4 regions of the Shewanella inventionis genome follow, and region 4 is predicted to be linked to each of the others. Evidence: predicted binding sites of a transcription regulator. Region 4 holds the regulator's gene; each other region holds the start of a gene.
What was found. The regulator LexA, encoded in region 4, represses DNA repair genes until DNA is damaged. The targets are predictions, from matches to a motif close to TACTGTATNNNNATACAGTA.

Region 1 (2,210 bases), 1.3 Mb from region 4:
AATGTTATTGGTTTTAAGCTGGTTTTGCAGTTTTGAGCAAGTCTTTGATGCTTTTTCTAACCAGTCACAGGCGCCCCGTAATGTGGCCTGCGCGCTGGAGAAATCCCTTGCAACTATGGGTAAGTGATGAGCTTCGTCTATCACATAAAACATGTCTTCAGGTTCAGGCAAAATCACCCCGCCGCCTAATTCTAAGTCTGCAAAGAGCAAGTTGTGGTTGGCAATGAGTACATCCCACGTGTCAACGTCTTCACGCGCTTTATGAAATGGGCAATTGTGATGGGCTGATACTTGACGATGACAGCTGTGTTTGTCGCAACAAATTTGTTGCCATAAAAAGTCCGGAATAGGTTGTTGCAGGGTGTCAATTTCACCGTTCCAGCGTTTTTGATGAAAATCTTGATGCAGTTTTTGCAGTTCATTTATTTGGCTTTGATCGGGTTTGGTTTGCCACATGGCCATTTGTGAGCTGTCTTGTGTGCCTAGCATGGCTTCAAGTTTTGCTAAACACACATAGCGTTGGCGGCCTTTTACTAAGCCAAATTTAAAATCGATTCCAGACTGTTGTAAAAAGAACGGCAAATCTTTATGCAAGAGTTGTTCTTGCAGAGCAACTGTTGCCGTTGCTATACAAACTTTCTTTTTACTTGCAAGTGCTAAGGGGATGGTTCCTAAAATGTATGATAATGATTTACCAATCCCGGTGCCTGCTTCAACCACAATAATTCGACGGTCTTTGTCATACTCACCGGCCAGCGTTTTAGATATTTCAGCCACCATGTAGTTTTGTTCGCGACGAGATCGAAATTGCGGCATAGCACCGGCAATTTGTTTATAAATAGTGCGAATTTGACTTTTTATCGTATCCGGTAGCATAGAAGTATGATTTCTGTGTTGTCTGAATTATGCTGTACATAATAACAGTGAATTAGCCTGCTACTAAGTATTAATTAAATTGAATGATTTAACGACCCAATTAACACCGCCATACAGTGGCCATCAACCAAAGCCTAATTTTGTAAGCGTGAAGGGCACTGTATTGACTCGTCATGCCATCTACCGCTATGGGCAGCTGGTGCTGCAATATTATTTAAAAACGGCAAATGGTCCAATTTTAGCCGAGATACACCACAGCGAAATTATTTGTTTTTGCCGCCAACAAGATGTTTCAAGGTTGGCGCAAAGGCTCGATTATAAATTGAAATCGGAGGCCATTTCATTAGCAAGTTTTGCTCATGAACCTGTTTGTGCCTTGTATTTAAAAACAAATAATCAATTAAAAGGGCTTACTCGGGTCGCCAATGATTTAGGCATTACGCTGTTTGAAACCGATATAAAACCTGAGCAGCGTTATTTAATTGAGCGCTTTATTGCACTTGATATTGAATGTATTGGCGTTTACCAAAATACAAATGTTGATAATGTCTTGCCGTTAATGGTAATCGAACGGGCAAGAAAACCTGTTTATAAATCGACAGATGTTGATATGAAACTATCTGTAATTTCGCTAGATTTTGAATGCAGCTTTGAGGGTGAGCTTTATTCTGTGGCTTTATATGGTGAACAATATCAACGTGTGTTTATGGTTGGTGAGCCACAAAGTAACAGCCACGACTTTATTGTGTGGGTAAAAGATGAAGTTGATCTTATCCACCATCTTATCGCTTGGTTTGGGCAATATGATCCAGACATCATTATCGGCTGGGCGGTGGTCACCTTTGATTTAGCTTTGCTATATCGACGCTGCGTATTACATCAAATTCCGTTACTTATTGGCCGTGGTAGAACCGAGTTAAGCTGGAAAGTGAGCGATAAATATAGGCCTGAAACTTTATCATTGCCTGGACGAGTTGTATTAGATGGTATTGATTGGTTAAAGGCGGCATTTTATCAATTTGACAGTTTCTCTTTGGAGTCTGTTTCTAGGCAACTTCTTAACGAGGGTAAGGCAATTGACCATGTGGAAAATCGTGGCCAAGAAATTACAACATTGTTCCATACCGATAAAAATGCGTTAGCTTTTTATAACATCACAGACAGTCGTTTAGTGTGGGACATTTTTGAAAAAACTCAGTTGATTGATTTTGCCATTGAACGAGCAAAATTAACTGGACTAGAGTTTGGTCGTGTAGGCGCCTCGATAGCTGCATTTTATCATTTGTATTTACCCCACTTGCACCGTAGTGGTTTTGTAGCCCCTGCTCAGCCTG
Region 2 (2,210 bases), 1.6 Mb from region 4:
TTCTTGGTTGGCGGGAACTCTTCAAGTTCAATGCACGACTCACCATTGAGCTCTCTGACGGTTCTCTCTAAAACCACCGAGAACTGGTCTCTGATGGCTCTAGGAGAGGCATTGGCGAGATCTAAGGCTGTGGTGATACCCAACGCATTTAAACGCTTAGAAAGCCGTCTACCAACGCCCCAAACATCATCAACAGGGACTAATGCGAGCAATCGACGTTGCCGATCTGGATTGGTCAGGTCTACAACCCCCTGAGTGGCCGGATATTTTTTGGCGGCATGGTTAGCCAGCTTGGCGAGTGTTTTAGTCGGTGCAATGCCTACACTGACGGTGATCCCAATCCAGTGGCCTATGCGCTCTCGCACTTGTTGTCCGAACTCGAAAAGGGATATGGCAGACTCAATACCGGTTAAGTCCAAAAACGCTTCGTCAATGGAGTAAACCTCTACTCGTGGTGCCATCTCTTCCAAAGTGCGCATCACTCGACTGCTTAAATCCGCATACAGCGCATAGTTAGACGAGAATGCCAAAATGCCATGGCGCTGCATTTCAGATTTGATCTGAAAGACGGGTACGCCCATTTTAATACCGAGTAACTTAGCTTCACGCGACCGTGCAACCACGCAGCCGTCATTGTTGGACAGCACCACAACCGGCGTATTTTTTAAATCTGGACGAAACAGCTTCTCACAACTGGCGTAAAAGTTGTTGCAGTCCACCAAGGCAAATACAGGCATGGGACAGTCACGACTTGCGTCGCATGTTTCGCACCACATTGGTGACCACACCAAATATCTCTAACTCTGTCCCTTCAGGAATATGAATGGGCTCATACACCTGGTTTCTTGGGAGCAGCATGACGCACGGCCTTAGTTGAAGCTCCTTTACCGTGAGTTCACCATGGATACCAGCGATGACAATGTCACCGTGTTCTGCTTGGACAGAGCGATCAACCACCAAAATATCATCTGGATGAATCCCGGCATCAATCATTGAATCACCTTCAACACGCACAAAGAACGTTGCAGCCGGTCGCTTAATGCACAGCTCGTTGAGGTCGAGCGTTTGCTCAACATAATCCTGCGCTGGTGAGGGAAAACCAGCAGAAACACGTTCCATAAACAATGGAATACGAAGGCGCTTGGCTTTGATGAAGGCAAGTGCGCCGCTACGGCCTATCAGCGAGACACTCATGACGAACCTCGAAAAATCACAATTGATACTGTTTGTTTATACAGTATCTAATGCTATGCTGATTTCTACAAGTAAAATTGTAGGTAAAACTGTAGTTGTTCGAGTAAGACGCTGTGTTGTCGGTGATTTATTTTTTGTGTTGAAAAGCTTGATGTGGGTGATCGCTCGCCCTCGTCAAAGCCTGCAAGGCTTGGACAATACTGCTTCTGCCTACTGCTCTTGTTTCTGTTACTGATCCTGTTACTGCTACTGGTTAACGCATGGGTCAAGTAACCGTCAGACAAGGCTTGTTGAACCCTTTGCAAAGGGTTTAAAAACAGTTAGTAAAATTCTGCTTTGTATTGAATTTACTGGCTTAAAGCGAAGTTAGGAGCACCATTAAAATGCTCAGTCGAACTCAGTTCAAGCCTTTTGCAACCGTTTGAAAAGGGGTTGGCTAAGCCATACGTAAAGGGTATCGGTAAGGGTTACCTAAAGGGTTTAGCTAAGGCTTTCTGAAAGGCTTAGCCAAAGCCTTCATACATGGGTTCACCCAGTAGAAAGATTAAAAAAACGCTTAGGTATCCAAGGTGCATTTAGAAAAACCTGTGGCACAGTGAAATCACCTAAAGCGAACAATAGAATTGAAGAGGAACCATCAATGACAAGAGCCCCTGCGCCATTTCCGCTAGAGCGCCTCGCGGATATCCCAGAAAGACCAGAAGATTTTAGATTGCTGGAGCGTATTCCATTAACGCGTGAGCCGCAGTCCTGGCCACTTGAACTTTCTCCTATGGTCGGTGATGAACAGCCAATGGTGCTGCTCGATACAGAGACAACCGGACTGTCTGCCGATGATGAGTCCATTATTGAGCTTGGTATGGTTAAGGTGCTTTACAGCCCCTCTGCTCAGCGAATTGTGTCGATTGTTGATGTGATCAGCTTGTATGAAGATCCCGGCAAGCCAATCCCCGATCTGATTACCGAGTTAACCGGTATCACCGATGAGATGGTGCAAGGCCAGCACATTGATGATT
Region 3 (2,210 bases), 1.7 Mb from region 4:
CAATTCTTGATGATGTAACGCCAGCTTGTCTGGGCTCACATGATGCTTACGAGCGAGTTGCATTGCTGTTGATAAGCGTTTTTCAAGAAAGGCAAAGTGCTCAGGGTCGAGTTCTAAGCGACTTAAATAACTTTCGATTTCACTGGCGCTTTCTTGCACTTGAATAAGCGCTTCATTTAGCATGCTGCTAATTGGAGTAAGTGATTCATCATAACTTTGAAGAGTTTCTGCTATGGTGACGACTTTGTTTAATAGTGATTCGATGTTGCCTTCATCGCTTTCAGTGAGCAAGTGTAATCCAGCCTGGCATCGCTCTATTAAATCTGTGCCATTGGCTAAACGCTTGTGCTCTTGTTCTATTTCGTCAAATTCTTCTATGCCTAGGTTAAACTCGTTAAGTTCTTCGACCTGATATTGCAGCAACTGTTGACGAGAGATACGTTCATGTTGCGCTTGCTCAAGTTGTTTAAGCTCATTTTCAACCTGCTTGCATCGCATGTAACTGGCGCTGACATTGTCTAACAATAATTTATGATTGGCATAGCTGTCGAGCAGGCTTAATTGATGCTCACTTTTCAGCATGGCGTGATGTGCATGTTGGCCATGAATCCCAATTAATAATTGCCCAATGGCTTTTAACTGTGTAACAGGTACGGGATTGCCATTGATATAAGCACGTGACCGGCCATCATTATTGATTGTGCGGCGCAAAATGCATTCGTCGTCAGCATCTAGGTCATTGTCTTCAAGCCAACGTTTAGCCAATGGAACATCATGTAAAGTGAAGCGAGCACTGACTTCGGTTTTACTTGCACCTGGCCTTACTGTATTGGCGTCACTGCGATTACCTAAACATAACCCCAGAGCATCGATTGCAATCGATTTACCTGCACCGGTTTCGCCGGTGATGCTTGTCATACCGGCTTTAAAGTCGAGTTCTAAAAAACGTACGATAGCAAAATTGTTAATGCTGAGTTGGCAAAGCATAATGAGTTCCTGTCAATAACACCACAAACCACTGTATTGATAAACAGTATATACTGATTTTTTATACAGTAAAGTGGTTGGCAGAAAATTATCGTTGCTGGTTTTTTACTCTTGATGTGTACATTACTTAAGCATAAGTTTTCAATAAAGATTCTATTATCGGTAAGGTGATAAACGTCATTAAGGTGCCATATAAAATTGCCTGTGCACTCACATTTGCGTGTACCTGGTAGCGGTCTGCTAGTAAGTAAACGCTTGCCGCGGTAGGCAGTGATGCCAATATTACTCCCATGATTAGCCATTGAGTTTCAACACCCAATGCGGTAAGTAAACCAAAGGCGATGAGTGGCTGAATAATAAGCTTGAGTAGATTAATGACATTAAGCTCGGTTATTAAACCTGCGGTAAATAGATTACTGCCTGTTTGTTGTCGTAATGCTTTGACCAAAACCATTCCAATAGCAAAAAGCGCGCAAGGGCTTGAGGTGTTGCCAACTTGATGCAACATAAGCGAAAAGCTATCTGGTAGGTTAATTTGACTGGCTGATAATGTGATACCTATGGCGCTGCCGAGCACTATTGGATTTTTTCCTAACGCATTTACCATTATCAATATTGCTGGCTGATTAGATTGTTTGCTTCTACTGGCCAGCTCAATTGACACTAAGGCAAAGGCGAACATAATCACAGATAATAAACTGGCAATGGCTGCGGCAACTAAGGCCATTTTGTTGCCTGGAAAAAGCAAGCTCATTAGCGGAATACCAATAAATGCCGTATTGCCAAAGGTGGAATTTAGTGCGCGCATTGCCGCGATTGCTTGCTGCTTGGGAGCTTGCCATAAAGACAGGCAAATCACTAAGGCGTAGGTAATTATCATGGCTAAGCTAAACCCGGCAATAAACCCCCATTGGGCAATATCTTCTATCCGGGTTTCTGCCAAAACGATGAGTAAAATGGCAGGAAAAGCCACGTAATAGACAAATTGATTGAGGACCACATCTGTATCTGCTGGCAGTACTCTCAATTTTTGAACGATGCTGCCAAGCAGCATAATGGCGCAAACAGCGATTAGCGGGGTAAGAATACTCGACATCCCTCGCAATTCCTTAGCAAAATGATAATGTTATCACTTTACTGCTTTTAATAGTGCCGATGCAATTAGACTTAGGCTGAAGTTAACACTTTATAAACGGATAAGTGGCTTGGCAGTATAGTTTGGT
Region 4 (2,210 bases):
ACTTTAGTACTTTCGTGAAAATTGGCCGCAACAGCGCCTTTTGATTTGCGGTGATAGATCATTGAGTAAATCATGATCCCAAATACCACTAACCCAATTGCACAACAGATATATAAAATAGTCATATGGAGGTCGTAAACCCTACCACTGATATCTGTCACACCTTGAGTCATGTTGAGGGGCATTTCTGCTGCCCCTAACGGGAGTGCTAACAGCACTACCAATAAACAATACCACCTTTGCTTCACAAGACTTCTCCTCTGCTAATTGCAAACCGCAATTACAAAGAAGAGTCACACAGTAAGTCTCTGCTCTATGCAAACTCTTCGATTCCCAAAAAAGTTTGATGACTTCAAAGTACACTGGTGGTTGTAGACATTTAAGCCTATGCATTTATTGTTAGCTGAACACCACACCTGTACCTACGACTGAACTAATCAATTTATGTTGACGTGTTCCCATCGATGGCTATTGTGTCGGCCAATACACGTCATATTAAGGATAGACAATGTTTCATCCTTGTTAACAACATTACTTGTAGATCAAACTTTGATCAAGATCACTTTGTTCGCTAATCGTCTGAAAAAATGTAAAAAAAAGCCCTGAATTGAATGCAGGGCTTGGTGTTTATGGGTTCGTTGTTAATGAAATGCTGAAAAATTACTTGAAGCTGTTGTCATCGAAGGATTAACCATTTGGTGCTTTTCTTGTGAGTGAGTATTCACATCTTCGATTACAACTCCTAATGCTCGGGCACTTTTAGCAACGATTTCTAAACGGCGGCTGTCACGGGCATCTAATGAGCTGGTCCAGGTTATAACCGCACTTGACGTGCCACTGGTTAGCGCTTTTTCCATGGCCCATAAGGTTTCGACTTCATCTTTAGTGTGCACTAATAAAATACGGTCCATTCTTACGCCAGCGCTAGCAAGCATATGCTTATAGCCAATGTGTGGTGGACTAATGAGTACAATCCAGCGTCCTTGTTGGCTCAAGCTAGCTAATTGGCTGCACAACTGACCCAATTCAGACTCACCTTGAGTCACGGTTTGTAATGTTTGAATGGTTTGGCTGCCGTACATATCAGCTTCGGTTAAATCGACCCATAAGCCTGGGTGGCGTGGGGCTGTGCCCATTAGTTTATTCATAACCAATCTCCATTACGGATAACGCCAACTGCAAGCCCTTCAATGGTTAGGCTTTGGCAACTTAAGTCTACTTTAATTGGGTTATAGGCTTCGTTTTCAGCATGTAGATACACCACATTGCCTTTTTTCTCGAAACGTTTAACCGTAACATCGTCTTCAACGCGGGCCACAACAACCTGGCCATTTCGTGCTTGCTGCATTTTATGTACGGCCAGTAAATCACCTTCTAAAATGCCAATATCTTTCATACTGTCACCACGAACCCGTAATAAAAAATCAGCGGCAGGTTTAAACATGCTTGGGTCAACTTGATAATATTGCTCAACATGTTCTTGCGCTAAAATAGGCTCGCCTGCAGCCACTTGGCCAATAAGCGGTAAGCCAGATTCTTGTTCGTCTTCTTGGGGTAATCTGATCCCCCTAGAAGTGCCAGGCATGATCTCGATAAAGCCTTTTTTGGCTAATGCTTTTAAATGCTCTTCGGCAGCATTTGCACTTTTAAACCCAAGACGGTTGGCAATTTCAGCGCGAGTCGGTGGCATACCGGTTTCGGCGATATTGTTTTTAATTAGGTCTAAAATTTCTGCTTGGCGTGGCGTTAACGGTCTCATGATGATTCCTGTCTTTTTATACAGTGACTGTCATTATATACAGTGTTTTTGTTCGCGCAAGTATTAACCAACTGTTTTTTATTCTTTGCTAGCAGTTATGCTGTTATCCATATGTTTTGTAAGTGTTTTATTGGTTTTATTATTTGAGAACTGTCATTGGCGATAGTTCACAAAGTAAAGATAAAACAGCCAGATAGTGTAACAAGGGTGGTTTCTGGTATCCTATGCAGCAATATTACAGTGGCTTATATTGCGAAATTAACCATGTCAAAACCAAATTCAATATTTTTACGGACATTAAAATGGGTGCAAAAATGGATGGTGCATACCATTGTTGTGCCGCATGACCCATTTGATGATCTTAATTTAGACCCGACTAAGCCACTGGTTTATGTCATGAAAACAGAGTCAATTAGTGATGCTGCGGCTTTAAGCGAAATCACCGAAGGCT

Region 1: a site for LexA is predicted at 907-926, ahead of dinG (ATP-dependent DNA helicase DinG). Genes of this name have one in related genera too.
Region 2: a site for LexA is predicted at 1,221-1,240, ahead of umuD (translesion error-prone DNA polymerase V autoproteolytic subunit). Genes of this name have one in related genera too.
Region 3: a site for LexA is predicted at 1,017-1,036, ahead of recN (DNA repair protein RecN). Genes of this name have one in related genera too.

The regions. Positions count from the first base shown of each region.
Region 1 covers NZ_CP082926.1:3,644,624-3,646,833, reverse strand. The annotation lists gene dinG (ATP-dependent DNA helicase DinG) at 1-876, opposite strand, end outside; gene K8B83_RS16255 (DNA polymerase II) at 1,025-2,210, shown strand, end outside.
Region 2 covers NZ_CP082926.1:1,698,010-1,700,219, forward strand. The annotation lists gene umuC (translesion error-prone DNA polymerase V subunit UmuC) at 1-737, opposite strand, end outside; gene umuD (translesion error-prone DNA polymerase V autoproteolytic subunit) at 745-1,194, opposite strand; gene K8B83_RS07715 (3'-5' exonuclease) at 1,835-2,210, shown strand, end outside.
Region 3 covers NZ_CP082926.1:1,845,742-1,847,951, forward strand. The annotation lists gene recN (DNA repair protein RecN) at 1-987, opposite strand, end outside; gene K8B83_RS08355 (AEC family transporter) at 1,115-2,083, opposite strand.
Region 4 covers NZ_CP082926.1:118,819-121,028, reverse strand. The annotation lists gene coxB (cytochrome c oxidase subunit II) at 1-248, opposite strand, end outside; gene K8B83_RS00585 (cell division inhibitor SulA) at 642-1,148, opposite strand; gene lexA (transcriptional repressor LexA) at 1,145-1,759, opposite strand; gene plsB (glycerol-3-phosphate 1-O-acyltransferase PlsB) at 2,024-2,210, shown strand, end outside.